DNA from 4 places in the Vibrio lentus genome. Region 2 is predicted to be linked to each of the others. Evidence: predicted binding sites of a transcription regulator. Region 2 holds the regulator's gene; each other region holds the start of a gene.
The links. The regulator CRP, encoded in region 2, controls carbon source genes, mostly activating them, when cyclic AMP is high. The targets are predictions, from matches to a motif close to TGTGANNNNNNTCACA.
Positions count from the first base shown of each region.

Region 1 (7,673 bases), 1.8 Mb from region 2:
GTCGAATTCTGCTGCAATCGTATTTACACCGTTAACTAAGTTAGTATCAGAAATACTTACTGTTACTGCATCACCAGACTCTCCAGAAAGAGTAAATGCCGCAGCTCCTGCATCACCTTGAGCGATAACAACATCTGTTGTGTTATCTGAAGTGATGATACCAAAGTCAAGATCACTTGTTTTTGTCATCGTAATTGCTTGTTTTACTTCTAGTGTTGCATCAAAAGTGTCACTCACAGCGAAAACGTTCGCTGAAGAGATAGAAAGTGCAGAGACAGCAACAACCTTAAAAATTTTGTTCATTTCTTTAATCCTTTATATAAAATCGGCTTTATTATTAGGGTTACCTAATAGTTAATCAGAGTTAACAATTAAGTAACAGCAATCCTATTTATAAAATATATACATTGACACTAATTTATAAAGAAATGAGGCGCAGTGAGAATAAGATCACGCAAATTGACACAAATAACACTAGCAAAAATAGTGGTATTTAAATAATTCCACCAAATAGATATAAAACTGGTTTTACATTTAATTCCTTTATTTTTGTACGCCATTATTTTTCATGAAAGATAATTCCATTAAAATAACCAAACATAAAGGGGAACAATAAACACTTATTTAATTAAGGTTAATTATTATATAGATCATCGTGTTGCAATATAGTCTCAAAAGTGAAACAGATCAGCATTGACCTCAATCTGTAATAAAAATGAAATATTACCAATCCTTTTATTACCCAATTAAAACAAGGCGCCTATAAAGTATTAAAAATGAGACAAGTAGAACTCACCAATTAAGTTAATTTCTACACTCATAAATACCCAGAAATTAATTAAGGCTAAGAGGATTATATAGTAGATGAGCGCCTTTCTGGGCGGAGCGCTCGACAGGTAGATGCAGCAATTGAAACATCAATACAGAGATAATCAGGGTGCCTCTAACCACTTCCGCTAAAGCAAAACGTAAACAAGATCGTTCGCGGTACCTGTAAACCCAATTCATTAAGACCAACAGGTAAGGTGCTCGAAAGAGGCAAACAGACAGAATCGTCGCTAAGAAACAGTCACAATTGGATTTAAAAGCACACCTATCGACTCGATTGAATAGTAAACCACCGTTTTACGGCAATTTATTTATGATCTGGGTTGCACGCGTACCGCATACTATCAGATACTGAACAAAACTAACCTTCAGCCACAGTAAACGGCTCCCGCTTGCTGTTCAGGAAATTCAATGAGTTCAGATAATCAGTCGACCTACTTCTTTTTCGATTACGAAACATGGGGCGTTAGCCCAGCGAAAGATCGCCCGAGTCAGTTCGCCGGTGTTCGTACCGACCAAGATTTCAATATTATCGGAGAGCCTTTGGTTATCTACTGCCAACCTCCTGCTGATTATCTGCCTGGACCTGAAGCTGCATTAATAACCCGTATTACACCTCAAAAAGCCATGTCTCAAGGCCTACCCGAGCCTGAGTTTATCGCTAAGATTCATGCCGAGCTTGCTAAGCCAAATACGACGAGCCTTGGCTATAACAGCATTCGATTCGATGACGAAGTAACGCGATATACCTGTTACCGTAACTTTATCGACCCATATGCGTGGAGCTGGCAGAACGGCAATTCACGTTGGGATTTACTGGATGTGATGCGTGCGGTTCATGCACTGCGCCCTGAAGGTATTAACTGGCCAACGAACGATGAAGGTTTTCCAAGTTTCAAACTGGAACACCTATCTGTGGCAAACGGCATCGAACACGAAAATGCGCACGACGCGATGGCTGATGTTATTGCGACTATCGAACTGGCTAAGAAGTTAAAGGCCGCACAGCCTAAGATGTTTGATTACCTCTACAACATGCGTCATAAGCGCAAGTTGAACGATTTAGTCGACATCGTAAACATGACGCCTTTAATGCACGTTTCTGGCATGTTCGGTCGTGATTGTAATTACACAAGCTGGGTGGTGCCTATGGCGTGGCATCCGACTAACCAAAACGCAGTTATCGTGGTCGACCTAGCGAAAGACCCAAGTCCTTTACTGGAAATGGATGCTGATGAACTAAGAGAAAGGCTTTATACCAAGCGCAGTGAGCTTGCTGAAGACGAACTGCCAGTACCAATCAAACTGGTACAACTCAACAAGTGCCCTATTCTCGCGCCAGCAAAAACGCTCACTGCTGAAAATGCTGAAACGATCGGTATCGATCGTCAACAGTGTTTGAAGAATCTAGCCCTATTACGTGAACATCCAGAGATCCGTGAAAAGCTGATCGGTTTATATTCACAAGAGCGTGAATACGAGAAAAGCAATGACGTAGACACACACCTTTACGACGGCTTCTTTTCACCAGCTGACAAGACCGCGATGAACATCATTCGCGAAACTGACCCAAATAACTTGGCAGCACTGGGCATCACTTTTAGTGACGAACGTATTAAGCCTTTGTTGTTCCGTTACCGCGCTCGCCATTTCCCATGGACGCTAGACGAAGCTGAACAACTTAAGTGGGCTAACCACTGTCGTGAGTATTATGAGAGTCGTTTAGAGGATTATATGTTGAACCTCGAAAACCTCGCGCATGAACATGAAAGCGACGAGAAGAAAATGGCTATCTTGAAAGCGGTTTATCAGTACGTAGAAAAGTTAGCTAGTTAATTCATTATCAAGAGATGTGACACTTTGAAAGAAAGATTGATCAAACTCGTTTACTGCTTAATCTCCTTCACCTTAATCATAGGTGCTCTCACTGCAGGCAACGCGTTACAACAATATCTAGAGACCTCTATCCCAGGCAGTATCTTTGGCATGTTGATCCTATTTACTGCCATGGTGATAGGTATCGTCCCTTCACATTGGGTACAGCCCGGAGCCAGTCTGATTATTCGTTTGATGATCTTATTGTTCGTCCCAATCAGTGTTGGATTAATGGATCACTTCGACATGCTTATCGCCAATGCACTACCAATTATGGCAAGTGCAGTTGGCGGAACGCTGATCGTATTGGTGTCTCTATCATGGTTCTTAGACCGCTTGCTTTCGAGAGGTAAATAATCATGTGGATTCTACTCACTATTGTCGTGTTTCTATTTGCTCGCTGGGTAAGCCAGAAAGTGAACTCACCGCTGTGCAACCCTTTACTGATCAGCATTGGCATCATTATTCCTATTCTGTTGTTCTTCAAGGTCCCTTTCGAGACCTACTACGCAGACAACACTTGGATTACTTACATGCTTCAGCCTGCGGTTGTGGCGCTTGCTTATCCGCTATATGAACAGTTACCTCAAATTCGAGCGAACTGGCGCATCATCACCTTTGCTTGCACGCTGGGCAGTGTGATGTCGATGACAACAACAGCATTGATTGCGGTCGCCTTTAAAGCAGACTTAAGCCTAATTGCCAGCCTACTGGGTAAATCGGTCACCACACCTATCGCAATGGAAGTCTCAAGCCATTTAGGTGGTGAAGCGGCTATTGCTGCGATTCTCGTTTTGATTGTTGGTCTGTTTGGGGCTATTTTTGCTTACCCAATCTATAACCTGATTGGCATTAAGAGCCCGATCGCCAGAGGGTTAACCATGGGCACGGTATCTCACGCATTAGGCACTGCGACATGTGCTGAAAAGAACCAAGAAGATGCGGCATTCAGTTCTCTAGCGCTTGTTCTCTGTGGCGTCATTACCTCGATTATCGCACCGAGTATATTTTCGCTTGTAGTTTGGTTCTATTCTTAACCACTTTGATTACGGTTTATACGTGCTCTAATAGATGAGTTGGTAAATAGCTAAACTCACTGGTTCGCGACTTTTAAGCGTTACAGATATCAATAAGCCCAAGCATAACCTGATTATTTCAGTGATAGCTTGGGCTTTTTTCTCTCATTTATTCATCAATACGAGACAAACTAAACTCAATTTCAAGCAATAAGTGCGATATCAATGGTAGTTTTTGTCGTTGCAATCGATTTCATCTGTGACTTCACTCTAATTATGCAAACCAATGTAACAAAAACAAAGCAATAGTGATCATTGTCACAGAAAAATCCTGAGCATTGCATAGAATTAAAGCCTAAGGTCAATTAAGGATTCAACATGAACAGTCGTATTACCCTGGCGCTGGAAAGTGCTCCAACATCAATGAAAGCGCTTTTGAGTGACATCGTATTAGCAGACAACTTTGACGCCACTATCTCTAAAGAGCAGTTTCAATGCTTGTTGGATGCAAGCGGCCTTTCTGATAAAGAAGCTCGCCTAGCTTTACTGCCAATCGCAGCAGCATACTCTTATGCGCCGCTTTCTGAATTCTATGTTGGTGCCATCGTGCGTGGCCTATCTGGTCGCTTGTACTTCGGTGCAAATTTGGAAATTGCCGGTGCACAACTTGGTCAAACGGTTCATGCTGAACAATCAGCCATCAGCCATGCATGGATGAAGGGTGAAGAAGGCCTTTCTGATATCACGATCAACTTCAGCCCTTGTGGTCACTGTCGCCAATTCATGAACGAACTGACGACGGCAAAAGAACTTAAAGTTCAATTACCACAGCGTGATGAAATGTCATTGCAAGAATACCTACCTGACTCTTTCGGCCCTGCTGATTTGGGTATTACTACTGGCCTAATGACTAAGCTGGATCACCAGTACACGTCAGAAGAAACCAGCCCTGTTGTGGTAAGCGCACTAGCAGCATTAAACCGTAGCCATGCGCCATATACTAAAAATCTAAGCGGCGTTTCACTACAGTTAACAACTGGCGAAATCTTAACGGGTGCATACGCAGAAAACGCAGCATTCAACCCGAGCCTACCGCCACTACAAGTCGCACTTGTTCAACTGAAATTGGCTGGCTTCGATTTCGAACAGATTGAAAACGCAGCCTTGGTTGAAATCGCGGATGGCAGCATTAGCCACTTAGCGGATACTCAATCGACGTTGGAAGCGATTAACCCCGATATTCCAGTGACTTACTTAGCAATTTAAGTACATGTAGTTAACAATATTTTAAATAAGCAGCCCTATTTTCCAGGGCTGCTTTTTTTATGCTTCTAATTCACGCCACAAGCCGCGCAAACGTTTGCTTTTATTCTTCAAATAAGTATGATCACCCCGTTTTCAATCAATCGTTCAAAAGATCGGAAGGAATTTCTATGTTTGGTACCGCTACTCGTGAAAATGCTACTCGTGTACTTCTATTAGGTTCAGGTGAATTGGGTAAAGAAGTTGCTATTGAGTGCCAACGTTTAGGTTTGGAAGTTATTGCATGTGACCGTTATGCAGACGCACCAGCGATGCAAGTCGCACATCGTAGCCATGTACTAGACATGTTAGATGGTGATGCACTTCAAGCTATCATCGAACGAGAAAAACCTGATTACGTGGTTCCAGAAATCGAAGCTATTGCCACCAGCAAGTTAGTTGAGCTAGAAGCACAAGGTTTGAATGTCGTTCCAACTGCGAATGCAACCAAGCTAACCATGAACCGCGAAGGTATCCGTCGTCTAGCCGCAGAAGAGTTGAAACTGAGTACGTCCCCTTACCGCTTTGCAGACACCTTTGAAGATTTCTCAGCCGCTGTTGAATTCGTAGGTATGCCTTGTGTTGTGAAACCAGTAATGAGTTCATCAGGTAAAGGTCAAAGTGTTATCAAAACACAAGAAGACATCCAAAAATCTTGGGACTACGCACAAGAAGGTGGTCGTACTGGCGCGGGCCGTGTGATCGTTGAAGGCTTCATCGACTTTGATTACGAAATCACGCTACTGACCGTTCGCGCAGTCGACGGCGTTCATTTCTGTGCACCAATCGGTCACCGTCAAGAAGATGGTGATTACCGTGAATCATGGCAGCCACAAGTCATGTCAGACAACGCTCTGAAAGCAGCGCAATACACGGCAGAGCAAGTGGTTAACGCGTTAGGTGGTCACGGTATCTTCGGTGTTGAGTTGTTCGTTAAAGGCGATCACGTAATCTTCAATGAAGTATCCCCTCGCCCACACGATACAGGCTTGGTTACTTTGATGTCTCAAGATTCGTCGGAATTCGCACTGCACGTTCGCGCGTTTACCGGTATGCCGATCAAATCAATCACGCAATACGGCCCATGCGCATCAGCGGTTATCTTAGGCCAAGGCACATCGACAAACATCCGTTTTGAAGGCCTTGCAGAAGCGCTAGATGCACCACAAACGCAAGTTCGTCTATTTGGTAAGCCTGACATTGATGGTCGCCGTCGTCTTGGTGTGGCGCTTACTCGCCGTAATAGCACAGAGACAGCAATAGAAGACGCCATTGAAAGCGCTGCAAAAGTAAAAGTGATTTACTAACCAGCTATTCAATTCTGAACAATCAAGAGTTCAAATCTGAACAATAAAAAAGACGGGCTATCGAGCCCGTCTTTTTGTTCGTTTTAGCTGTTGGCTCAAATGTAAACTCAGCTTAAGCGCCAGACTCAATCAAATACACTTCTTCACTGAATCGTGACAAGCCTTTCTTCGCAATCTTAGGGTGTTCATCGTCTGCGATATCTTGATTCAACAAAGTGATCTTATAACCAGCAAACAACTGATCGATCTCTAGCTTAGGTACGCTAAACGGAGGCCCTGCCATCTCGCTTTGATCGTAGTCCAATGTCACCAATAAAATCTTGCCGCCTGGCTTTAACAGTTGCTTCAAACGTTCCACATATTGCACGCGAATTTCAGCAGGCAACGCCACCAAAGAAGCACGATCATAAATGATGTCAACTGGCTGAATGGGCGCAGTGAAGTAGTCACCGGTGTAAACACTCAGCTCATCGAATTGATAAAGCTCATGTTGGCCACTGATTTGAGTCACTGTCGGGGTGTATAAGTGCTCAGAGAAAAATGCGCGAACCGCAATCTGGCTTAATTCAACACCTTGAACCTCTTCATGCTTGGTCGCTAACCAAATCAAATCTTCACTCTTGCCACACAGAGGCACGAAGACACTCTTGTCGTAACTAGGGTTGGTCTTTTGCCAAAACTCGATAAGAAGTGGATTTACATCTTCAAGGTGGAAACCAATTTGATTGGCTGCCCATTTATTGTGCCAAAATTCAGGATTATTCATCTTTCGTTCATGTTAAACAGTCATAATGCAAGGGTACAGTATAGAGAAGTAAGAGCAACCTTCGCTTGATTCAAACTTGAAAACGACGCGAGTTAACAAAGAAGATTGCCGAGGTTCAAAGTTCTCAAAATTTGGGAACAAACGCTTAAATGATTTGTCTATATCTTCACATTTTAAAGCAATATTAAACGTTAGAGTTGGTTTCGGTCTTAACTAACCCCATCTAATATATAGCGAGATTGGTTAGTGTAGTTAAGCTGTTTTTACTCTTATGCGTTACTGGTTACCCCTTTTGATTACCCGTTTTTGTAACCTTGTATTTTGGAGTTTGAATGAGTGTATTTCTCCGTACGACGGCCCTAATGCTTCTAGTATTGAGCCGAGCGCCTGCATTCGCAGCAGCACCTGTTTCAACGAGTTCAACTGATCAATCGCGCACTCCTGCGCAAAACCAAGTTTCATCAAACGTATTCCGCCACAGCCTTAGCGGCTTATACGGCATCAAAGCATTCGACTCACGTCCGACTCAGCCTTATACCGACTTCGATATTCTGTACAGCAAAGCTCATCAAGCTCAGG
Region 1 covers NZ_JAUFQE010000002.1:925,626-933,298, reverse strand. Annotated here, with positions in the region: gene QWZ07_RS12605 (DUF4402 domain-containing protein) at 1-303, opposite strand, end outside; gene sbcB (exodeoxyribonuclease I) at 1,240-2,664, shown strand; gene QWZ07_RS12595 (CidA/LrgA family protein) at 2,689-3,060, shown strand; gene QWZ07_RS12590 (LrgB family protein) at 3,063-3,740, shown strand; gene cdd (cytidine deaminase) at 4,098-4,985, shown strand; gene purT (formate-dependent phosphoribosylglycinamide formyltransferase) at 5,153-6,328, shown strand; gene QWZ07_RS12575 (thiopurine S-methyltransferase) at 6,441-7,094, opposite strand; gene QWZ07_RS12570 (RelA/SpoT domain-containing protein) at 7,427-7,673, shown strand, end outside.
Region 1: cdd (cytidine deaminase) is a predicted target of CRP. The motif match lies at 3,978-3,993, and genes of this name have one in related genera.

Region 2 (7,673 bases):
TAGAGACGCTGCATCCAGAAGAAACGCCACTGCAACACATGATGCAGATTGCGCCTAAACACACCGAACAACAACTGCGAGATTATCTCGGCAGCTTTGGCTTCCAAGGTGAAAAAGCACTCGATAAAGTGGCTCCGTTTTCGGGTGGTGAAAAAGCACGATTGGTACTGGCTCTGCTGGTATGGCAAAAGCCAAATCTATTATTACTCGATGAACCAACCAACCACTTGGATCTCGACATGCGTCAGGCGCTGACCTTCGCACTGCAAACGTTTGAAGGTGCGATGGTTATCGTATCGCACGACCGTTACTTACTGCGTGCAACCACCGATGACTTGTACCTAGTACACGACCGTCAGGTTGCGCCGTTTGATGGTGATCTTGACGATTACTATAAATGGCTGACTGAACAGCAAAAAATTGAACGTAAAGAAGCGCAAGCGTTAGCTCCAGCCAAAGACAGCGCGAACAGTGCGGCATCGAAGAAAGAACAAAAACGTAAAGAAGCCGAGTTCAGAAAACTGACCGCGCCTATTCGCAAACAATTGACTCAGTTTGAAAAGAAAATGGATAAGTTGACGCTTGATCTTGAAGAGGCTGAACAGCAATTATCTGACACTTCACTTTATGAAGCTGAAAATAAGGCTAAACTGAATAAAGTACTCGCTCTGCAAGCGAGCAGTAAGTCACAGCTAGAAGAAGTTGAAATGGATTGGATGTCCACTCAAGAAGAGCTTGAGCAAATGGAACAGGAAATGGATAGCTTATGAGCCCAGAGCACGCCTCGACATCACTAACACTGGAACGACTATGGCAATTTAGCCTTCAGTATTACAGTGTGCGCGGTGTAAAGGATGCGTGCTTAGCTTTGCAAAACCAGTTCCACGGCAACGTCAATCTACTGCTGCTTCTCAAATGGCTTGATGAGCAGCAATTGTCTTTTGCTGAAGAAGAGTGGCATAAAGTTCAACAGTGCTTGAGCCGCTCTGAAACTCTTCTTCACAGCTATCGAGAGCTGCGTAAGCACCTCAAACCTCAAGTTATCGATTCTCTCTACCGCGAAGCACTCCAATTTGAGCTGCAGCTAGAGAAGCAACAGCAATCTGATCTCGTCGACTGCATCAACTCTCTGCATCTCTCCTGCAATCAACAATCGCCACTCGCATTTGAGTATTGTCGGCTACTCGGCGCAGAAAACCTCTATGATGCTTTTTCTGAACCAGCCCCTCAGCCTTAACTCGTTACCTTTCCCTTTTATTCCGTCTAGATCCAAGCTTAACCTCGATATTATTCAATCAGTTACTCATGGCGTGTTTTTGTAGCTCGTCTCTGTGAAACCCTTGCGCTTATGCCGAGAATCAACCAAGCTCAAATAAAAACGTGGGCGTTTCACTAAAAGCTCAACACTTTTCAAAGCCCATAAATAAGCATGGACTGTTTTATGACAATATTTACCGCTGCTGCTGGTTTATCAAATCCTCACCTACAGACCTTGGTACCTAGGTTTATTAGAAAGCAGGCGTTGTTTGCTCCTCAATGGCAAACCTTAGAAACACCCGATGGTGACTTTCTCGACCTTGCATGGAGCGAATCACCCGATGGTGACAGCTCCAATGGTGACGAATCCAATAGTGACAACTTGAGTAATGACAACCCAAGCTCTGATAATCAAAGATCTGACAAACCAAGCTCCGACAAACAAAGCAATAAGCCCATCTTCATCTTATTCCATGGATTAGAGGGGAGCTTTGAGAGCCCTTACGCCAATGGACTGATGAATGCGTTTGCTAAGGATGGTTGGTTGTCCGTGATGATGCACTTCAGAGGTTGCAGCGGAAAGCCGAATCGCTTAGCTCGTGCTTACCATTCTGGAGAGGTCGAAGATGCGCGCTTCTTTTTAAGGCATCTGCATTCAAGGTTTCCCAATAACCCTAAGGTTGCGGTTGGGATCTCGCTAGGCGGCAACATGTTGGCTAATTATCTCGCCGACTATGCTGATGATCCGTTAATCTCAGCGGCGACGATTGTTTCAGCCCCCTTTGACCTTGCTTGTTGTTCAAGTCGTATTGAACAAGGCTTCTCCAAACTCTATAAAAAGTACCTGCTCAACTCTTTGAAATCGAATGCATTGAAGAAACATAAGCTGCTGCAAGAGAAGATTGGCATCTCAGCAGAAAGCATCAAGAAGATCGATAAGCTGTATGAGTTTGATGAGCGAATCACTGCGCCTCTGCACGGCTTCAAGAATGCACAAGATTACTATGCTCAATGCTCTGCTTTGCCGAAGTTAAATCGGATTAAGCTACCGACTCAGATCATTCATGCGAAAGATGACCCTTTCATGACCGATGATGTGATTCCAAAATTCGTTCTACCTGACAACATCGATTATCGTCTGTTTCAAAAAGGCGGCCATGTGGGGTTCATTACTGGTAGCACGCTCAAACCAAGGTTTTGGTTAGAAGAAGCATTACCCGCCTACTATGAAAGTATTCAAGATTCGGCATAATGGCCGAGCCTTTTAAGGGCTGAGTGATAGGCGTCGCTAGACACACTAATCAACACATCAATAAACCTATTTATGAACATATCCATGAACATAAAAGAGAGAAGTATTTATGATCATCCCATGGCAAGACATCGCACCAGAAACGCTAGAAAACCTCATTAAAGAATTCGTGCTGCGTGAAGGCACAGACTACGGTGACGTAGAGGTTTCACTGCAAAACAAGATTGACCAAGTGAAACATCAATTAGCCTCAAAGGAAGTCAGTATCGTGTTTTCTGAGCTGCATGAAACCGTTGATATTCAAGTCACAAAACGCTTCTAAGCTGCGCTCATAAAGGAGCCGTGTTATAGTGGTAAACGATTGCTAACAAGTAAGTTACTCAAAAGACAAGGGTTGTCATGTCCGCTAAACATCCAATTATTGCGGTGACGGGTTCATCTGGAGCCGGCACCACCACTACCTCAGAAGCCTTCCGTAAAATGTTCAATATGATGGACGTGAAGGCAGCTTGGGTTGAAGGGGATAGTTTCCATCGCTTCACTCGACCAGAGATGGATGTCGAGATCCGTAAGGCGCGCGAGCAAGGTAAGCACATCAGCTACTTTGGTCCACAGGCTAACGATTTTGGCGCATTAGAAGAGTTCTTCCGTCAATACGGAAATGAAGGCACGGGTAAAGTCCGTAGCTATCTACATACCTTCGATGAAGCCGTTCCTTACAACCAAATGCCCGGCACCTTTACGCCATGGCAAGAGATCCCTGAAAACTCGGATGTGATGTTCTACGAAGGCCTTCATGGTGGCGTAGTCGATGGCGACATTAACGTCTCGCAACACGTCGATCTGCTTATCGGCATGGTACCTATCGTAAACTTGGAGTGGATCCAGAAATTCGTTCGTGACACACGCGATCGTGGGCACTCTCGCGAAGCGGTGATGGATTCTATTGTTCGTTCAATGGATGATTACCTTAACTACATTACCCCGCAGTTTTCGCGCACTCATATCAACTTTCAGCGTGTCCCTACCGTAGATACATCGAATCCACTGAACGCCAAAGGGATTCCAAGTTTAGACGAAAGCTTCGTAGTTATACGTTTGCGCGGCATCAAAAACGTCGATTTCCCTTACCTTTTGGCTATGATTGATGGCTCATTTATGTCACGTCATAACACGCTCGTGGTGCCAGGAGGCAAGATGAGTTTTGCTATGGAGCTCATTGTAAGGCCAATTCTACAACAACTAATCGAAACCGGAAAAATAGGTTAACAAAACGACATTCTGGTTGATTACTTTTCATACCGTGATCATGTGCACAATTTTGCGTAAAAAATCGTAGCTTGGTCACGATTAAAATCAAGAAATAGTACCTGAAAAAGGATACTATTCTTAAACGAAACACAAGATAGCTTGCAGCACTCAACGAGTGCTCTTATCCTAACTGAGTCAATTCAGGCTTAGCTAAAATACGGAAAGCGGCAAGCATACCCTGCAGAGGAAGTGAGATATTATGGTTCTAGGTAAACCTCAAACCGATCCAACATTAGAGTGGTTCCTTTCACACTGTCATATTCATAAGTACCCTTCAAAAAGTACTTTGATTCATGCTGGTGAAAAGGCAGAAACCTTGTACTACATCGTTAAAGGTTCTGTGGCTGTTCTTATCAAAGACGAAGAAGGTAAGGAAATGATTCTTTCTTACCTAAACCAAGGCGACTTCATCGGTGAACTTGGACTTTTCGAAGAAGACCAAGAGCGTACTGCGTGGGTTCGTGCTAAATCTCCTTGTGAAGTAGCTGAAATTTCTTTCAAGAAATTCCGTCAACTTATCCAAGTGAACCCAGATATCCTGATGCGCCTTTCAGCGCAAATGGCAAACCGTCTACAAGTAACTAGCCAAAAAGTTGGTGACTTAGCGTTCCTTGACGTTACCGGTCGTATCGCTCAAACGCTACTTAACCTAGCGAAACAGCCAGATGCAATGACTCACCCTGACGGCATGCAAATCAAGATCACTCGTCAAGAGATTGGCCAGATCGTTGGTTGTTCTCGTGAGACCGTAGGTCGTATCTTGAAGATGCTTGAAGAGCAGAACCTAATTTCTGCACACGGTAAGACTATCGTGGTATACGGCACTCGTTAATCTCGATTAATTGAGCCAAAAATTTGAAAGCCACCAAATGCAAATTTGGTGGCTTTTTTGTTTTCTAAAGATCTAGAGAGCAGATGCGAGATGCGAGATGCGAATGGGACACTTACAACTTCCAAACGTAAACACTCTCGAAGCGGAGCGTACCCGCATCTCTAGGGCAAAGCCCGTGCTCGTATCTTTCTTTAACCGTTGGTGCTTTCAAAGATTTTGTCAGCTGATGCCGCGACAAATCCGGTATAAAGCTCACCATTGGCCATCGCATAACGCTTAGCGAACTCATAGAAGCCACCAGGAATCATCTCATTGCCTTCAACAAATGAAACTGGGACTTTATCTGCCATTGTTGATGATTGCTCTAATAAGACCTCTGGAGAGCCTTTCACCTCGCCGCCAGATGCATTGATCGTGAATCCTGATTCGCTCAGGTAATCATTTACTGCCTGAACTTCATCAAAAGTGTCGAGTTGATTAACGCTCACCGTAAAGTGGTTTGCACCGTAACCATGAGCCGCTAGCCAAGAAGCGTATTCACTCTCTTTTGCTAGCACTTGGAAATCTGCGAAGCTCAAATCCCAAAGACGACCACCAAACAAGAATTCATGACCTTGAAGCTTACTTGCGTCCACTTGCTCAACCAACTTAGCAACGATCTGTTGTAAGCCACTTGAACACTCTTCTACCTTCAACTCACTAATGAACACTTTTGGTTGGTTTGGATCTGGGTGCTCGTAGTGCTTAGCCACTAGCTTCTTGCTCTCAAATAAGTAATCGCCACACGCCTTGTAACCTAACTCAAGGAAAGGTTTAGCCAATGTTTCAATACCTAGCGGTGCAACATTGAAAGTACGCAGTGCAATGTGATCATTAATCAGCGCTTCGTCTTCTTTCAGCAAGTGATGCACTTTCTCTGCCGATGGACAAAGCCTGTGAATGTAATCGTCCCATAGTGATTTAAAGAGTAGATCGGGCGTCATGGTGACTCCTTGTCAGAGGTTCTAGCAAGCTAGTAATTTGGATTAGAAAGGGAGAGGCTGGACATAGAGTCAGCAGCCATCAGCCTGTGACATACTTGTTCTATTATTATCTACCGCCCAATCGAGGTGTCGGACGTGGGTGAAAAGAGGAAGCGATAACACCGCTTCCTTATTACACAATCAATGAATCTGTTACTCATGAACCTAGAGCTCATAAGCTTATGATTCATCAAGTTAAAGCTTAAAAGCCAAAACTACAGCTCAATACCTGGGCTAAACGTAGCTGGCAGTTGAGTTTCACCACCTTCCATTGAAGCCATAGGGTAAGCACAGTAGTCAGCCGCGTAGTAAGCACTTGGGCGTAGGTTGCCTGAAGCACCCGGGCCGCCAAATGGTGCATCACCACTTGCGCCTGTTAGCTGGCGGTTACGGTTAACAATACCCGCACGGATATGGTCAACGAAGTATTCCCATTCAGAATCATCTGTTGATACAAGACCCGCCGACAAACCAAAGCGCGTGTCATTAGCCAGCTCAACGGCTTGCTCTAGCGATTGGTAGCGAACCACTTGCAGCAATGGGCCGAAGTACTCTTCATCTGGCAACTCAGCAATGTTGGTTGCATCGATAATACCCGGAGAAACAAACGCCGCTTCGCCCGCTTTTGCTTCAACTAGGCTTACACCACCTAGTGATTGCAGATTAGCTTGCGCGTCCAAAATGAACTTAGCCGCCGCTTCAGAGATCTGTGGTCCCATGAAGGGTGCTGGCTCAGCGAATGGCTGATCAACACGAATCTTCAAGGTAGCCGCAACAAGCTTATCGAGCAGTTGATCGCCCTTCTCGCCAACAGGAACATACAAGCGACGAGCACACGTACAACGTTGACCTGCACTGATGAAGGCTGATTGAATAATGGTATAAACCGTCGCGTCAGCATCACCAAATTGGTCACTGATCACCATAGGGTTGTTGCCACCCATCTCTAGCGCCAGCATCTTGCCCGGTTGACCTGCGAATTGACGGTGAAGGATATGACCGGTATTAGCACTACCCGTGAATAGCACGCCATCAAGACCTTTAGCATCGGCTAGTGCGATACCTGTCTCTTTAGCGCCTTGCACTAGGTTGATCACGCCAGCAGGAAGGCCAGCTTCTTGCCATAGCTTCATCGCAAACTCACCTGTCCAAGGTGTCTGCTCTGACGGCTTAAATACCACGGTATTACCCGATAGCAGTGCTGGAACAATATGACCGTTAGGTAGGTGACCTGGGAAGTTGTAAGGACCAAATACCGCCATAACGCCTAATGGACGATGACGCAGTACGATTTGGTTACCTGTCGCTTCACGTGAAGCTTCACCAGTACGTTCGTGGTATGCACGAATAGAGATAGCGATCTTGCCCGCCATCGCGCCCGCTTCAGTACGAGTTTCCCAAATCGGTTTACCTGTCTCTTTTGCAATAATCTGTGCTATCTCTTCGCTGTTCTCTTTTACTTTCTCAGCAAAGTTCAACACGATCGCTTCACGCTCTGCAAAGCTCAGTTTCTTCCAAACTAAGAACGCATCACGAGCCGCTGCTACTGCAGATTCAACCTGCGCTGGTGTTGCACTATCGCCTTGCCACACCACTTCATTGTTGTATGGGCTTACTGATGTCATGGCGTCGCCTTGACCTGCCACCCACTGTCCTGCTATCCACTGAGTCATACTTCTATCCTTAAAATCTTCGACAGATAATCGCCGCTCTTATTGAGCCAACATGCGAACGAATTCGCCTTCTTTTACTTCAAGAGCGCTTGCTACTTCAGATGATAAAATCACTGTGTCGCTTGCTTGGTCATACGCGCCTTTCGCGGCTACTGCGCGGAAGTTCTCAAACGAGGTATTACCAATTAGGAAGTCTTTAGAGCTGGAGTGCTCTGCAATTTGAACCTGAGCTCGAATCGCATGACGCACTGATTCAATGTTTCTTAAATCACACTCAACCGTTGGGCCTGCATCAAAGATGTCGACATAACCACGGTTAGTGAAAC
Region 2 covers NZ_JAUFQE010000002.1:2,737,010-2,744,682, forward strand. Annotated here, with positions in the region: gene QWZ07_RS20820 (ABC transporter ATP-binding protein) at 1-770, shown strand, start outside; gene QWZ07_RS20825 (TIGR02444 family protein) at 767-1,237, shown strand; gene QWZ07_RS20830 (hydrolase) at 1,442-2,509, shown strand; gene QWZ07_RS20835 (YheU family protein) at 2,619-2,831, shown strand; gene QWZ07_RS20840 (phosphoribulokinase) at 2,909-3,778, shown strand; gene crp (cAMP-activated global transcriptional regulator CRP) at 4,020-4,652, shown strand; gene QWZ07_RS20850 (DUF1338 domain-containing protein) at 4,844-5,635, opposite strand; gene astD (succinylglutamate-semialdehyde dehydrogenase) at 5,890-7,347, opposite strand; gene astA (arginine N-succinyltransferase) at 7,387-7,673, opposite strand, start outside.

Region 3 (7,673 bases), 910 kb from region 2:
ATACACTTGAACCATATTGAAATTCAAACCTAAAGGTACGTCACAAGAGCGCTGAGTACTGTTTAGGTACAGAGTGTCACCAAGCAGAGAGAAGTGGTGGCTGTACATACACGGACGCAAACAACCCATATGGAACTCGCCTGGGTTGTAGAAGTTTAAGATCTCACCGCGGTCATCAATACCGTTAGTTAGATCATCAACAATCTTCTTCAGTTGGTCGATATGACCGCCATCAGGTTTCGCCCATGCACGTCCTTGAACACCGTAAACACGGCCCATGTCGTCTTCACCCTTACGGTAAGGGTTATTCAGCCATGCCTCGTTCAGGTTCGAATTCGCATCCCAAGTTTTAGTTCCTAGCTTGCGAAAATCTTCAGCATTATCGTAACCACGGATATAGCCAAGCAGTTCAGCAACTGCCGCTTTCCAAAAGCTCTTACGCGTTGTTACCAGTGGGAATTGGTTATTACCAACATCATATTCAAGGTCAGCATTGATCACGGTTAGGCAGCGCTTGCCCGTGCGTTCATTTTCAATCCAAGTACCGTCATCAACGATACGCTGACAGAGATCTAAATACTGTTTCACACCAATTCCTTACTTCGTTTGTTGTGGTAATTCGTCTTTGTAGTGACCACGCTTGTATGCCCAAACCATCATCAGCGCACCGACAATAACCATTGGCAGTGATAGGATTTGTCCCATCGAGATAAACCCACCGAACAAGCCAAGTTGAGCATCAGGTTCACGTACATATTCAACTAGGAAGCGGAATGTACCATATCCTGCTAGGAATAACCCTGATACAGAACCTAGAGGACGCGGCTTTTTGATGAACCAGTTCAAGATGAAGAACAGCACAATACCTTCAAGCGCCATTTCATAAAGCTGAGATGGGTGGCGAGGAAGTGGACCACCATTAGGGAACACGATCGCCCATGGAACATCAGTCACACGGCCCCAAAGCTCGCTGTTCATGAAGTTACCCATACGTCCCATACCTAAACCAAATGGCACCAATGGTGCAATCATGTCTGCGACACCAAAGAAGGTTCGACCGTTCTTTTTGGCATACCAGAACATCGCAGTGATAACACCAAGCAAACCACCGTGGAAAGACATACCGCCAGTCCATACCTTAAAGAGGTAAAGAGGATCTGCGAGGAATAGGTCAAAGTTGTAGAAAATTACGTAGCCAATACGGCCACCAAGCACCACACCTAGAAAGCCAGCAAACAGTAAATCTGACACTTGCTCTCGAGTCCAACCGCTACCAGGTTGATCAGCTCGGCGATTTGCTAACCAAAGCGCGAACATAAAACCGACCAGGTACATTAGGCCATACCAACGAACTGAGATTGGTCCTAATTCAATAAGAACAGGATCGATATTTGGGAATTCGATAAAACCCTGAGACATACTTGGCTCTCTATCTAAATAATAAACAATGGGTTAACTGCTTCACTGAAATTAAGCAACTCAGCAAAACAACCAACGGAGAAATACACTACAGCAGCATCATCGATGCTATAAACATTAAAAATACCGCAAAGAATTTTTTCAACACTGGCGTTGGCAGTTGAGTCGCCAACTTAGCGCCAATTCGAGTGGTCAACACTGACGTACAAGATATCGCAACCAGAGCGGGTAGATACACGTAGCCTAAACTGAAAGCGGGCAAATCGTTAACCGATGAACCATGCCAAATGAATCCAAGCATCCCTGAAATCGCAATGACACAACCACATACTGAAGATGAACCTACGGCTTTGCGCATTTCCACACCGTGATGATTCAGGAAAGGCACAGATAAAGACCCTCCGCCAATACCCGCTAAGCTCGATACCACACCAATTCCGCCGCCATACATCATCGTCTTTGCCGAACTAGGCATTACTTTTTGGCTTGTTGAACGAATGGATAGCAGCATCTGCAATGCCAATACCAAGACAATCACACCAAATACCTTCGGCAGATATTGCGCGGGAATAACGTCTGCGATGAAAGAACCTAGGAAGCCACCAACCACCACTCCAGGCATCAGCCACTTCACAACAAAGATCTCGACGTTGCCTAGCTTTAGGTGATTAATCGCAGAAGATCCGGAGGTAACAATAATGGTTGATAACGAAGTCGCTAACGCCATCTGCATTGCAAACTCTTGAGGAATACCCGCTTTAGGAAGCAAAAACAGCAAGGCTGGAACCACCAGCAAACCACCACCAATGCCCAGCAAACCCGCTAAAACACCAACAACAGCACCAAGGCCTGCCAACAAGCCAATGAGTTCGTATGACACGTTAAATCCTATTTTTTACCCGCTCGAATGAAGCCTGTAAATTCACGCTCTTCGAAATAGTTGAGCATCATACTATAGATGTCACTTCCATACGGTTTTGATAGCGCCTCATTTGCCAAATCTTGCAGTTCACTAAGCTTAGATTGACGAATCAAATACTTAGTCCTTGCGACATTTGAGGTATTCATACTTAACGTCTCATACCCTAATCCAATCAAGAGCAATGCGCCCATTGGATCACCCGCGAGCTCTCCACATATACACACAGGCAATTGATATTGCTTACAAGTATCATGGATGTGTTTCAATGCCATGATCACTGCAGGGTGCATGGATTCATAGACATCAGATACGCGGGAATTGTTCCGGTCAACCGCCAAAAAATATCCGCCTTCTTAGAAGGCGGTTTTGCTTTATAACCCCCTAAAAGGGGGCGTCCGCGCTATCAGTTCTTCAATAACTGTAATTGTTGTTCATACTCTATGTCCTGCTTATCTTGGTGTCGTACATATCGCCGAATGACTTCTTCATTCACACCGACCGTATCTACAAAATACCCTCTAGCCCAAAAGTGATTTCCCCATAATTTCTTACGTATATGTGGGAATCTATTGAAAAGTCGAATTGCTGTTCGGCCTTTTAAAACTCCTAACAAACTCGATACTGATAACTTGGGAGGAATAATGACAACAAGATGAACATGATCTGGTTGAACATTTAATTCTAAAACTTCGCAGTCTTTCATATTGCACAAAATATAGATTGAACGATAAAGCTCCTTTCCTACCTTATCTTTCAAAATCTTATATCTGTACTTTGGAGTCCAAACTATATGGTATTTGCAACGCCAATAGACATGTGATGAACTTCTGTAATCGCCCATGTGGTTGTTTCCTCTTACTTGTGGTGAATAAGAGGTTACTTCTAACATGGGCACTTCTTCAGGCTATAGCCTCAAGGAACAATCACCACCGCCCTAGGCGGTGGTTTTGAGGAGCCAATAAATATTGAGTTAAGTCATTGGTACCCACCGAAACGAAATCAACTTTATCCGCAATAAGCGGAAGAAGGTAAAGCATGGATGGCACTTCAATCATGATACCGATACGAGGCATACGCACTCGGTTATCAAGCTCGTGCACTTCGTCATAGGCTTGCTCAATGAGTTGAACAGTATCATCCAGTTCTTGAGTGCTAGAGATCATCGGCAACAAGATACTCAAGTTCTGGCTATCACAACTCGCACGTAACATCGCACGCAATTGGATAATAAAGATGTCGGGATGATCAAGGGTAAAACGAATACCACGCCAGCCAAGGAATGGATTGTCTTCTTCTATTGGGAAGTAAGGTAACGCCTTATCGCCACCAATATCCAAGGTTCGCATCACAACTTGCTTCTCTGGATAACTCGCGAGCACAGAACGATACTGCTTGAACTGTTCGTCTTCTGACGGGAACCTTTGTTGTAACAAGAAAGAGATTTCTGTTCGATACAGGCCTACGCCATCCACCCCTTGGTTGATCGCAATATTGGTGTCGGCACTTAAGCCCGCATTAAGCAAGATCTCGACCTGTCGGTCATCTTGGGTTTTTGCAGGTAAGTATAATTCTCGGTTAACCATAGAGGAGAGTTCACTCTCTTCTAGAATTAGCCCTTGGTATTCGCTCAGTAGGCTCTGAGTCGGCTCAATAAAGATCTCACCGCTGTAACCATCGACAATCGCTTGTTTGCCATTGGCTTGAGCTAGGTTGAGGTTTACCCCCATTACCGAGGGAATGCCTAACGCGCGAGATAAAATAGCCGCGTGCGAGTTCGCCGCCCCTTCCAAGGAAACGACAGCTAATAACTTCTCTTTAGGAATCGACGCTAAAACAGAAGCCGTTAACTCACGTACCACCAAGATAATCGGTTTATCTAGAGTCCGCAGTTCGTGCTCTGAGTTGTGAAGGAAATAAAGCAGCCTTTGACCCAACTCGCGAATGTCTTGCGCCCTCTCTCGAAGGTAGACATCAGACATACGGGCAAAGCGATTCGAGTAGCTCTCAACAACCTGTCTTAATGCCCAATCGGCTTTATCGCCTTTCTGGATTTGACTCTTCAGATCCTTACGCAACATCGGATCGTTGAGTAAGTGAGTAAACAGATCAAAGATCGCCAACGCATCTTTATTGATTTCACTGTCTAAACGCTTTCGCATGCGCTTAAAGTCATTGAGGGCATTTTCGACGGCAACAGCCAACAACTCATGCTCTCTTTCAACATTGAGCGTCGATGCTGGATAAACATCGGTTAATTCAGGCTGGGTGTTGTCCCACCATAAATCACCGATCGCAACGCCCGATGATGCAGCAATACCCTTGGTCGCAGGTAGCTTCTGTTGCTCAAGAAGCCAATGGCCTTGAGTTTGGGCATGCGCCACAATAACCGCAAGTTGAGCAGAGAGAGTGACAAGGAAAGACTCTTCCATCTCACTGAATAAACGAGGGGATTTCTGTTGAATAACCAAAACGCCAAGCACTTGCTTGCGATGGATAATCGGAGTGCCTAGAAAAGAGTGATAAACACTTTCTCCTAGTTCTGGAAAAAACTTATAAGCTGGGTGAGCAGATGCCTGTGCAAGGTTAATAGGTTCAGCACTTCTTTTGACAAGACCAACTAAGCCTTCGTCAAAACCAATCTGAATACTATTCCCTTCAAAGATCAGGCCTTGAGTTGCCATCAACTCAAGGCGCTGCATATCATTATTCGCTAGATACACGGTGCAGCACTCTGTCTGCATCGCACTGCATGTCTCTTTCACCAAAATATCAAGAGCCGTCGACACATCTTCAACTCTTGATACGTGTTCAACTATTTCCCTTAGTTGGCTGAGCATGCTTAACCTCTACGCAATTTGCGTTTTCCTTTTGTTTTTCGCTCTTTAAACGGCATTGCTAAAGATGCGAATTCTTTCATTGCTCGACGGTAAACATCTCGCTTGAAAGAAACAACTTGTCGAACTGGGTACCAGTAACTCACCCAACGCCAACCATCAAACTCAGGTGTACTTCCACGCTGCATATTGATATGCGATTCATCGCAATCTAAGCGCAAAAGAAACCACTTCTGTTTTTGTCCAATACAGACAGGTTTCGAATCCCACCGAACCAGTCGTTTGGGTAGCTTATAGCGTAACCAATGACGACTTGTCGCGACGATTTTTACATCCTTTTTTGTAAGGCCAACCTCTTCATACAACTCGCGGTACATTGCCTGTTCCGGAGTTTCACCTTCATCTATTCCCCCTTGAGGGAATTGCCATGAATGTTGCCCGTATCGTTTAGCCCAGAAGACCTGACCATGGTTGTTACAGATTACAATACCAACATTTAATCGGTAACCATCGCCATCTATCACTGGCCAACCTCTATCTAAATTTTTAATTACACTGATTTTTCCACATATCCCCAATTGGAGCAAACTTAGTGACGTGACAAGCGCTATATTTATGACTATTAACTAAGAATATGGATAAGTTTTGCTCAAATCTTAGTTACCCACATAAGAGTGAGACATAGACCACATTTATTCACCTTTTCTGTGAATAACTATGTGAAGAATTAGCCGCAATCGTTTTTTTTAATCCATACATTCATCAACACCGAAAGTTGCCCTCTCGCCATTAACAATAAAAAACAAATTAAATCATCAATTTAAAAACAAAATCATAAAATAAATAATCGTCAAAAACCAAAAGATCTTTTCAAAATCAAACATGGTTAAAGATCAACCACTCCGCTGCTTATCCACACTGGTGGGTCAAAGATTCATTTTGAACCCCATTTAGCAAGCATTTTATCCACCACAAACCCCTGTTTATTTATACACTAAATTAATATTTCAATTAATTACCTTCATGACCTGTGGATAACCATGAGTTTGATCCCTTTTATAGCAATGAGATCATTTCTTAACCAGTCGGCATTTGGTGATAACTTCTGATAAAATCATTTTTTTGATCATGCCTTTTATTATGAAACCAGAACCACAAACACAACAAGAGCTCTTAGACAGAGCGTATGCTATCGCCGGAATGACATTCAAAGAGCTCGCAGATGAAGCTGAGATGATCATGCCAAACGATCTTAAGCGCGATAAAGGCTGGGTTGGGCAACTATTAGAATGGCATTTGGGTGCAGCAGCAGGCAGTAAGCCAGAGCAAGATTTTGCTAAGCTAGGGATCGAACTAAAAAGTATTCCTATTGGTTATTCTGGCAAGCCTTTAGAAACAACCTTTGTCTGTGTCGCCCCCTTAATGGGAGTACAAGGATTAACATGGGAAACCAGTCACGTCCGAAACAAGCTCTCTAAAGTGTTGTGGATTCCCGTAGAAGGTGAGCGAGAGATCCCGCTTGCAGAAAGACATGTCGGATCCCCTTTACTCTGGACGCCAACCCCAGCGGAAGACGAGATCTTAAAAAGGGATTGGGAAGAACTGATGGAGCTGATCGTGTTAGGCAATGTTGAGCAGATCACAGCAAGGCACGGAGAAGCATTGCATTTACGACCGAAAGCAGCAAACAGCCGAGTACTAACAGAAGCGTATGGTGCGAGTGGGAAACCTATCAAGACCAAACCTCGTGGTTTCTACCTACGAACCCAGTTCACCCATAACTTGCTCACAACACACTATGCATAAATAGCTCACAGCCACTGTGCCTTGCGATTAACACTTGTTTCGCCAATGACTAACGCAATGGATGACATTGGTTGTCGTGTGTTACAGAGGCGTTCTAATGCGGCTTTAGAGCTAGCTCTATATCGCAGTAGCTTTGGCTTGGTTCATTACCAAACTCATCATACGCATTGTGCAAACGCAGGTATGCCTTTTCAAAGCCCAGCCGGAGCAACTCCTCTTTCACTTGATCTAAGGATCCAAAGTGAAGCGGTTCTCCGTCTTGCTTAACGGGTTCCAGCTTGTGTTTATATTCTACCGCCAACAGATATTCCGAGATATCGGAACAGCCAATAACGTACACTTTAGGTGTTTGATAAGAGTCTTTATGCTCTCCATGTAACCACATGTCTAATTGATGCTTTTGCATAGCCTGCCTCCATTGCTACATAAAGCTTAGTAGAACTCTTTTCCTTTACTAGATAACAACTTAAAAAATCATACATAACGGCTTAAAAAAGCAAAAAAGAGAAGCAAGTGCTTCTCTTTTTTGGCCAGATCTAGTTCAAAAGCTTGTGCTTTCGACGCCATAACTATCGCTGATGTTTATCTTAAGGGGTGAAAGGCGCTATCACCCCACAAGATTACGTCGGTATTCGCGCGCTTAAGACTCGACGAAGATGACGAACTCGGCGCTCAATCGTGACAACTTCAGG
Region 3 covers NZ_JAUFQE010000002.1:3,643,471-3,651,143, reverse strand. Annotated here, with positions in the region: gene QWZ07_RS25085 (thymidylate synthase) at 1-588, opposite strand, end outside; gene lgt (prolipoprotein diacylglyceryl transferase) at 598-1,419, opposite strand; gene QWZ07_RS25075 (sulfite exporter TauE/SafE family protein) at 1,508-2,299, opposite strand; partial or broken gene QWZ07_RS25070 (putative PEP-binding protein) at 2,308-2,685, opposite strand; gene tnpA (IS200/IS605 family transposase) at 2,745-3,182, opposite strand; partial or broken gene ptsP (phosphoenolpyruvate--protein phosphotransferase) at 3,295-5,178, opposite strand; gene rppH (RNA pyrophosphohydrolase) at 5,181-5,699, opposite strand; gene mutH (DNA mismatch repair endonuclease MutH) at 6,316-6,981, shown strand; gene QWZ07_RS25045 (DUF6482 family protein) at 7,076-7,387, opposite strand; gene QWZ07_RS25040 (hypothetical protein) at 7,602-7,673, opposite strand, start outside.
Region 3: rppH (RNA pyrophosphohydrolase) is a predicted target of CRP. The motif match lies at 5,851-5,866, and genes of this name have one in related genera.

Region 4 (7,673 bases), on a different contig from region 2:
GTTTCTGCCATAGGTCTAACTCCCAACCAACTGTGACATCCGTGGTATAAGTTTCAGTGGTGCTTGAGCCGTTTGTGCCTTCGTCAGCTTTTCCTGAAAAGCTCGCATCTACGGTAGGTAAGCGATCGCCAGACGTCACACCTTGCTGTGCATAGGCTATTTTGAGTGCTGTGATGCTTTGTTGGAGGCTTGGGCTATTCTGCAGTGCACGCTCGATATAGAGATCGAGATCCGGCGCATTCACGAGATCGGTGAGTTGCAGGTTCTCAGCGTCTAGCTCTTGTTGAGTAGACGCTTGATCACTAGAAGCCTGTTGGATCAGCTCTGAGAGTAAGTTTTGTTGTGTCTGATTAGTATTTTGTTCGGCTAGCGATACGTAGTCAGCCTGACTGGTTGAAGTACAACCGATCAAACCAATTAGAGCGAGCGCGATAACGGAATGTTTTAAAGGAAGATTCAATTTCATCTTCTTGTCTCCTGTAAGAATGGAGACAAGATAACGAGCTGGAGGTTAAGGGAGGGTTAAGGTGAACGTTAACCTAAAAGAAAATGCAAAGAGCTTATGTTAATACTTCTGATTTACGCTTGTGACTTGCTAGAAAAGAGCCCACCGATTTTATAACCGATCGCATAGCTAACCACCGCGACAGTCACAAACACCAAAGCTGAGAAGACATAAGCCACCGATGCTGCGACTCCAGCGCCCCATACTACGCTAAACACCAAACCGAGATACGCTTCTTGCGGCCACTGATAGATAGGAAACTGAGTACCACCAGCAATAAGATAAACCATCGCAAACAAGCCAATGAAGGTAGCAATAAGACCGATGAGAACGCGCATGTTCATAGAGAGACCCTTGATAAATTTGAGCTTGGTTGCCGTATTATAAGTCGGAACGGAATATTCTTAATCGAAACCGAGTGTTCTTAATAGAAACCGGATTGTCTTAATTGAAGCCGAATGCTATTAATCGCAACCTAATGATATTCAAGTATATCGGATAAAAGGCGCTGGCTCTATTACTCTTCCGAGTGAGCTTTAGTCACGACAGGCAAATGGCACTCGACAACGAAAACTTAAGTTCACTTGATTAGCAGGCACAAAAAAGCGGACACCCTTCTCACGTTGAATCCGCAAGAAAGATGTCCGCTTCTACTGAATCTCGCTTAAAGCAGGATGAAGATACCTGCTAAACACGCACTCATTAGGTTGGCTAGCGTACCAGCAGCTACCGCTTTCAAACCTAGGTTAGCAACTTCAGCACGACGCTCTGGTGCCATAACACCAATTGAACCCAGCTGAATTGCGATAGAACCAATGTTAGCAAAGCCACATAGAGCAAAAGTCACGATGACTTGGCTGTGTTCAGATAGCAGCGCTTTATTCTCAACGAAATCGATGAAAGCAACAAACTCGTTCATTACGATCTTCTGACCAATGTAAGAACCCGCCATCAATACTTCATCACTCGGGATACCGATCAGCCATGCTAGTGGTGAGAACAGGTAACCGAAGATAGCTTGCAGCGTAATACCCGCAAAACCGAACGTCTCACCTAAGCTTTCTAGGCCCGTGTTCACCATCGCAATCACACTCACGAATGCAATCAACATAGTACCAACGGCTACCGCTACCTTCATACCGTTCATTGCGCCGCTTGCCAGTGCATCGATCACGTTGCTTTGGTCAGCTTTATCAAGTTCGATATGGTCGTAGTCACTTGGTGTGCTGCGCTCAGGAACGATGATCTTCGCCATTAACAGACTACCCGGAGCTGCCATGAAGCTTGCTGCGATAAGGTATTTAAGTTCAACACCTAAACCAGCATAACCACCAAGCACACTGCCCGCTACCGACGCCATACCGCCCGCCATTACAGCAAACAGTTCAGAACGAGTCATAGACTTTAAAAATGGACGAATAAGAAGAGGAGACTCACCCTGAGAAAGGAAGATATTACCTGTCGCAACCAAAGATTCAGCTTTACTGGTGCCCAGCAGTTTTTGCACCGCCCCACCAAGAACTTGAATCACTTTCTGCATGATGCCTAAGTAATAAAGTGCCGAGATCAAAGCGCTAAAGAAGATGATAATAGGAAGTACGCGAATCGCGAAAATGAAACCATCAGTAGCAAGGTCACCGAAAAGGAAAGCGATACCAGCGTCCGCAAAACCAAGCAGGCTTGAAACACCATTGCTCATGCTCGTTAGTGCCAATTGTCCCCATGGGAAATACAACACTAAGGCTGCAAAACCAATTTGAAGTAACAATGCACGAGACACGGTTTTCCAGTTAATAGAAGAGCGACTCTCAGATAACAGACATGCGCAAGCAATCAGTGCAATAACACCGACAAGACCAAATAGAATATTCATAATGTGTCCTAGTAATCCTTAAAGAGTGAACATGAGCCAAACAAATGACATCAAAGGAATAGGACAAAGAACCGCAAGCAAAACGCTACGCGATGAAGGAGCTAACAAGGTTAGCGAGTGTGACAACGAGTTGTTCATGTAAAAAATCACCTTATACAAGCAGTGGAACGTAGCTGGTCCGGTCCGTGGGGTCATTCACATATCCATGTGACGGCTTGTATTGGCTAAGCACCGGCTTAAAACCGGAAAAGAAGTATAAACAGTTAAGTGAGACTTTCATCACATTTCTTAACGCAAACGTTCGCGCGGTCAAGGATTAAACAAAACGCGGTGTTTATCATCATCTACGTGCTTCAAAAGCTGTAAACAATCTGTATGAGGTTGATTTTGGAATGTTAAATCTTTAAGAGTCTTCGAGTAACCACTCGGTTAATTCTGTGTCATTCTTTAAGCTTTTCTGTGCTCTACCTCATTTCCGAACACTTCAATATTCATCTTGAGTTTAGATACGTATATACTTTGTTTGATCTCACAAAATAATTATCTATAAAATTCCAATAGAGCTGATTAGATATAACGGCCTTCGAGACTAAGAGAGGAAACACGTGAAGAAAATGGACGCTCCACACGACATGACGAACGGAGCTAAATTCAAAACAAATAGACATGGCTATGTGACAGTAGTTGAATATTATAATACCCATACTGTTATTGTCGCGTTTGAAAACACCGGAAATATCCGCGCTATCAGTGCGGCGAAATTACGTACAGGTCAACTTACCGATCGTTCTATTGCGCCTGAATCAATTATAATTGGTGAAAAAGTTGAATCCGTTAAACATGGCATTCTTACTATCACTCAAGTTGAATCTGAAAATATTGTCGTGCTCAAAAATGCTAATAACGAAGAAATTAGAATGTTATTACCCGCTGTGCAAAAAATGAAAGACAAAGTAGAAGAAATCGACAATGAAAAAACCGAGATGCCAAAACCAACCTCTCTGAGTCAATTAACCAAAAGAAATAAAAAGACCAAAGACGTTAATAATATGCTTAAGAAGATGCTTACCGACTACGGTCGATACGATTAGTGCATTAATTCCGCTATAAACTCCACAATATTCACATTCCGATAGACAAATAAAAACAAGCCCTGCCTTTCTCAATAAAATACGTTGCATATTCGAGTGAAAAGTTAAATTTGATCAAAGTCTCACTCTGGATCTTTGCCATAAATTAACGAGATCTGCATCACAATCTCATTTTGACTTTGTGATGCAAGTCTTATTGAAATCTCAATATTTCCATTACTATGCTCTCACACAATAAGAGAACGAAGCTTCTCAACCCTTAAAATCCAATTGAGACAAATATTATGAAAAAGATTCTTGTAGTTTGCGGTAACGGCCTTGGTACTTCACTTATGATGGAAATGGCAGTAAAAGAAGTAGCTAAAAAAATCGGTTTCGAAGCAGAAGTTGATCACGAAGATCTATCATCTGCAGCATCAAGCAATGCGGATATTTGGGTAGCTGCAACAGACGTTGCAAACCAACTAAAAGAAGGCGGAAAAGAAAACATCATCAGCCTTAAAAATATTTTTGACAAAGCATCAATCGAAGAACAACTAAAAACTTTCATGTAAGGTCAAAATTATGCAAAACTTTTTCGAGTTCATGCTCGGCTTATTAAAAGAGCCAGCGATCATGGTAGGTTTAATTGCTTTCATTGGTCTTGTTGCACAGAAAGCAGATATTTCTACCATTCTAAAAGGCACAATTAAAACCGTAATGGGTTTCCTAATTTTAGGTTTTGGTGCTGGCGCTCTTGTTGGCGCTCTAAATAACTTCTCAGTTGTATTTACAGAAGCATTCGGTGTACATGGTGTTATTCCAAATAACGAAGCGATTGTGGCATTAGCACAAGAAGCATTCGGTTATGAAATGGCTCTAATCATGTTCTTTGCATTCGTTGTGAATATTTTATTGGCTCGTTTAACTCCTTTAAAATATATTTTCTTAACGGGTCACCACACCATGTTTATGTCGATGCTAGTGGCAGTTATTCTGTCTTCAGCTGGCATCGAAGGAACCGTTTTAGTCGCTATTGGTGCAATTCTTGTCGGCACACTGATGGTTGTGATGCCTGCACTGGGCCAGAAGTACACTGAAAAAGTAATGGGTACAGACCAACTGGCTATCGGTCACTTCTCTACCCTTTCTTACATCGTGTCTGGTTTCATTGGTAGCAAGTTCGGTGACACATCGAAAACAACGGAAGACATTCAAGTTCCTAAAAGCTTAATGTTCCTACGTGATACACCAGTCGCAGTAGCAACAACCATGGCTATCTTCTTCATGCTTGCGTCTATTATTGCTGGCGGTGAGTTTGTAGAAACAGTATCAAGTGGTCAGAACTGGGTTGTATTTACCTTCATGCAATCTCTCATCTTTGCGGGTGGTGTTTACATCGTACTGCAAGGTGTGAAGATGCTGATTGCTGAAATCGTTCCTGCATTTAAAGGTATTTCAGACAAACTAGTACCGGGTGCAAAACCTGCTCTTGATTGCCCTATGGTATTCCCAGTAGCGCCAAACGCAGTACTTATCGGCTTCCTATGTTCTTTCGGCGCTGGTCTACTCGCAATGGCAGTACAAGGCGCACTTGGTTGGACAATCATTGTAGCGGGCGTAGTTCCTCACTTCTTCGTTGGTGGCGCGGCTGGTGTTTACGGTAACGCAACAGGCGGTTTACGCGGTGCAATCCTAGGTTCATTTACGCAAGGTCTGTGTATTTCATTCCTACCAATGCTGCTACTTCCAGTACTGGGTGGCCTTGGCCTTGAAGCAACAACATTCGCTGACTTCGACTTCGGTGTGGTTGGTCTGATTCTAGGGTGGATTGTTTCATGAGCCTGTTTGATTTAGTGGGTAACCAAGGCGTTATCATCAACTCTGAAGAAAACCTAACGGTTGATACAGCGATTGATGTGACATGTTCAACACTGCTAGCGAGCAACAAAATCGAAGCAAGCTATGTTGAAGCTATCAAGCAAAAGCACAAGGATATTGGCGCGTACTATGTGCTTGCACCAAAGATTGCGATGCCTCATGCTCGCCCTGAAGATGGTGTAAACGAAGCATCACTGCAAGTGACAGTATTCAAGAAGGGTGTTGATTTAGAGTCGGAAGACAACGGTGACGTTTATCTTTCAATCACTCTGGCAGCCATGGATTCAGATAGCCACATCCATACCATTATGGCGCTGTCTGAACTGTTCCAAAATGATGATGACATTGATGCCATTATCGCAGCGGAAACAGAGCAAGCGATCATCGAGATCTTAAAGCGATACTAGCTTCAATTTTTAGGTCTTAACCTTTAGCTCCTGCTGATGTTTATCTCCTAAAAGCCCCATTAAAAAAGCGATAGCCTCGGCTATCGCTTTTCTGGTTCTGGTTCTGGTTCTGGTTCTGGTGCTTAGTCATTTATCTTCTAGCATGACTTGCCAATACGTGGTTTACAAAAATACATGGTTTACAATTACACGACTAACAAGTGCATCACACCAACGCCTCACAACCAATAAGCATTCACTAGCGTTAAAACGCAAACATTCTTTTATCGGTCGATAATTCAAAGCAGTATTGTGCGTGTTTTTCAAGGCATTCAAACACTTCTCGATCTAACTTATAGTTTTCAACATGGTCTCTCAAAATTGCCATCGTCTGCTCTAACGTCATACCAGCACGATACGGACGTGACTGAGATAATGCTTGGAATACATCGACCACAGCGACGATCCGACTCGGTTGATCCAACTCTTCTGCCGTTTTGCCCATCGGATAACCTGAACCATCTAATCTTTCATGATGATTGGATGCCCACTGGCAAACCTGAGGAGAACTAAACAACTCTTGCAGTGCAAATCGAGTATCTGTTGCATGTCGCTTAATACAACAATACTCCTCTTCCGTTAGCAAATCCGGCTTATGAAGAATGTCATTAGGTGTTTGCAGTTTGCCGATGTCATGAACTAGCCCTGCTAAATAGAGTTTGCGCTGAGTTGTGTATGAATAACCCAACTGCTTGGCGAGATATTCTGAAAGTTGCCCTACCTTCAAAGAGTGCTTAAAGGTAAATGAACTCTTGGTATCAACCACATTGGCAATGAATTCGGCAAAAGCCACGGTTTCATCCAGCGACATTTGTTGAGAGAAGAACGGCACAGGCTCAAAGTTGTCCCGCATGTTTTCAATGTAAGGGATCTCCATCGAAAACCAGAAATCGTCCAGATCGACTAACTCACACATATGTTGCACGAGATTGGTTTCGAACATCTCGTCCGCTTGTTCAGTTAAACGTTCAATAATGCTCGCTTTGCCATCCGGTGTTAGGTTTCCATACCGATCTGAAGAAGTGATGCCGTAAAGGTAGTCCACTCGATCCGCGAGCATGACAATCGCAGCCAACTCTTTTTCTAACTCACTGATCGGCATCGCTTTAAGCTCAACCCAAGGGGTATGGTGATAAAGCACCGGCTTAGCGAATATAGACAGAACCGGGCACTCTTTTAGGATTTGGTAGCCCTTTTGGCAATGGTGATAGCTCGCATCTGGAATAAACCCAGAAGTCAGGCTGAGTTGCTCATCAATTTGCGATACGCCGCAGTCGTGAATTAACCCCAATGAGAACGCAAGTTGTGCCTGCTCTTCTTCCCACCCAACACTCAGAGCACATCGATACGCGATGTAACCCACCCTCTGTCCATGATTTTTGCTTTCAAAACCGACGTTATCAAGCGCCTTCGCAATACCAAATAGAGCCTTTCTAAGGTCTACGGTTACATTCTGGCAATGTTGATTCATTATTTAAGCCTAGCATTTTTATAGTTTTTATATATTTAGGTTGCCAATACTAATGCATAGTTAATGATTATATACACAACTATTGTAAGGTTTAATGAGTTTCGTGATAGAACTAACGTATCACGTAATATTCGTGCTACAAGTTGTTGCATATTGTTTATTATGCGACATTATATCCTGCTGTTAATCGTACATTTTCAAACCAACCGAGGACAAAAACACGTATGTTCGAAACTGTTATAGACGAAGAACTCTCCATTGCATTGGTCGAAGAAAGCTTCGCGACCCATTACGCTGACTATTCACAAAGCCAAAATGAGTATCTTAGCCAGTGGTTAGCATGGCCACCGCACTGCAAAACAGAGCAAGATTTTAGGATTTTCATCCAACGCTCATTACACGATTATGCTGAAGGGAAAAGCATGAC
Region 4 covers NZ_JAUFQE010000001.1:1,793,315-1,800,987, reverse strand. Annotated here, with positions in the region: gene QWZ07_RS07685 (TolC family protein) at 1-466, opposite strand, end outside; gene QWZ07_RS07680 (hypothetical protein) at 580-849, opposite strand; gene QWZ07_RS07675 (NupC/NupG family nucleoside CNT transporter) at 1,170-2,378, opposite strand; gene QWZ07_RS07670 (hypothetical protein) at 2,993-3,469, shown strand; gene QWZ07_RS07665 (PTS sugar transporter subunit IIB) at 3,754-4,023, shown strand; gene ulaA (PTS ascorbate transporter subunit IIC) at 4,034-5,290, shown strand; gene QWZ07_RS07655 (PTS sugar transporter subunit IIA) at 5,287-5,736, shown strand; gene QWZ07_RS07650 (HD-GYP domain-containing protein) at 5,981-7,246, opposite strand; gene QWZ07_RS07645 (GNAT family N-acetyltransferase) at 7,471-7,673, shown strand, end outside.
Region 4: QWZ07_RS07675 (NupC/NupG family nucleoside CNT transporter) is a predicted target of CRP. The motif match lies at 2,647-2,662, and genes of this name have one in related genera.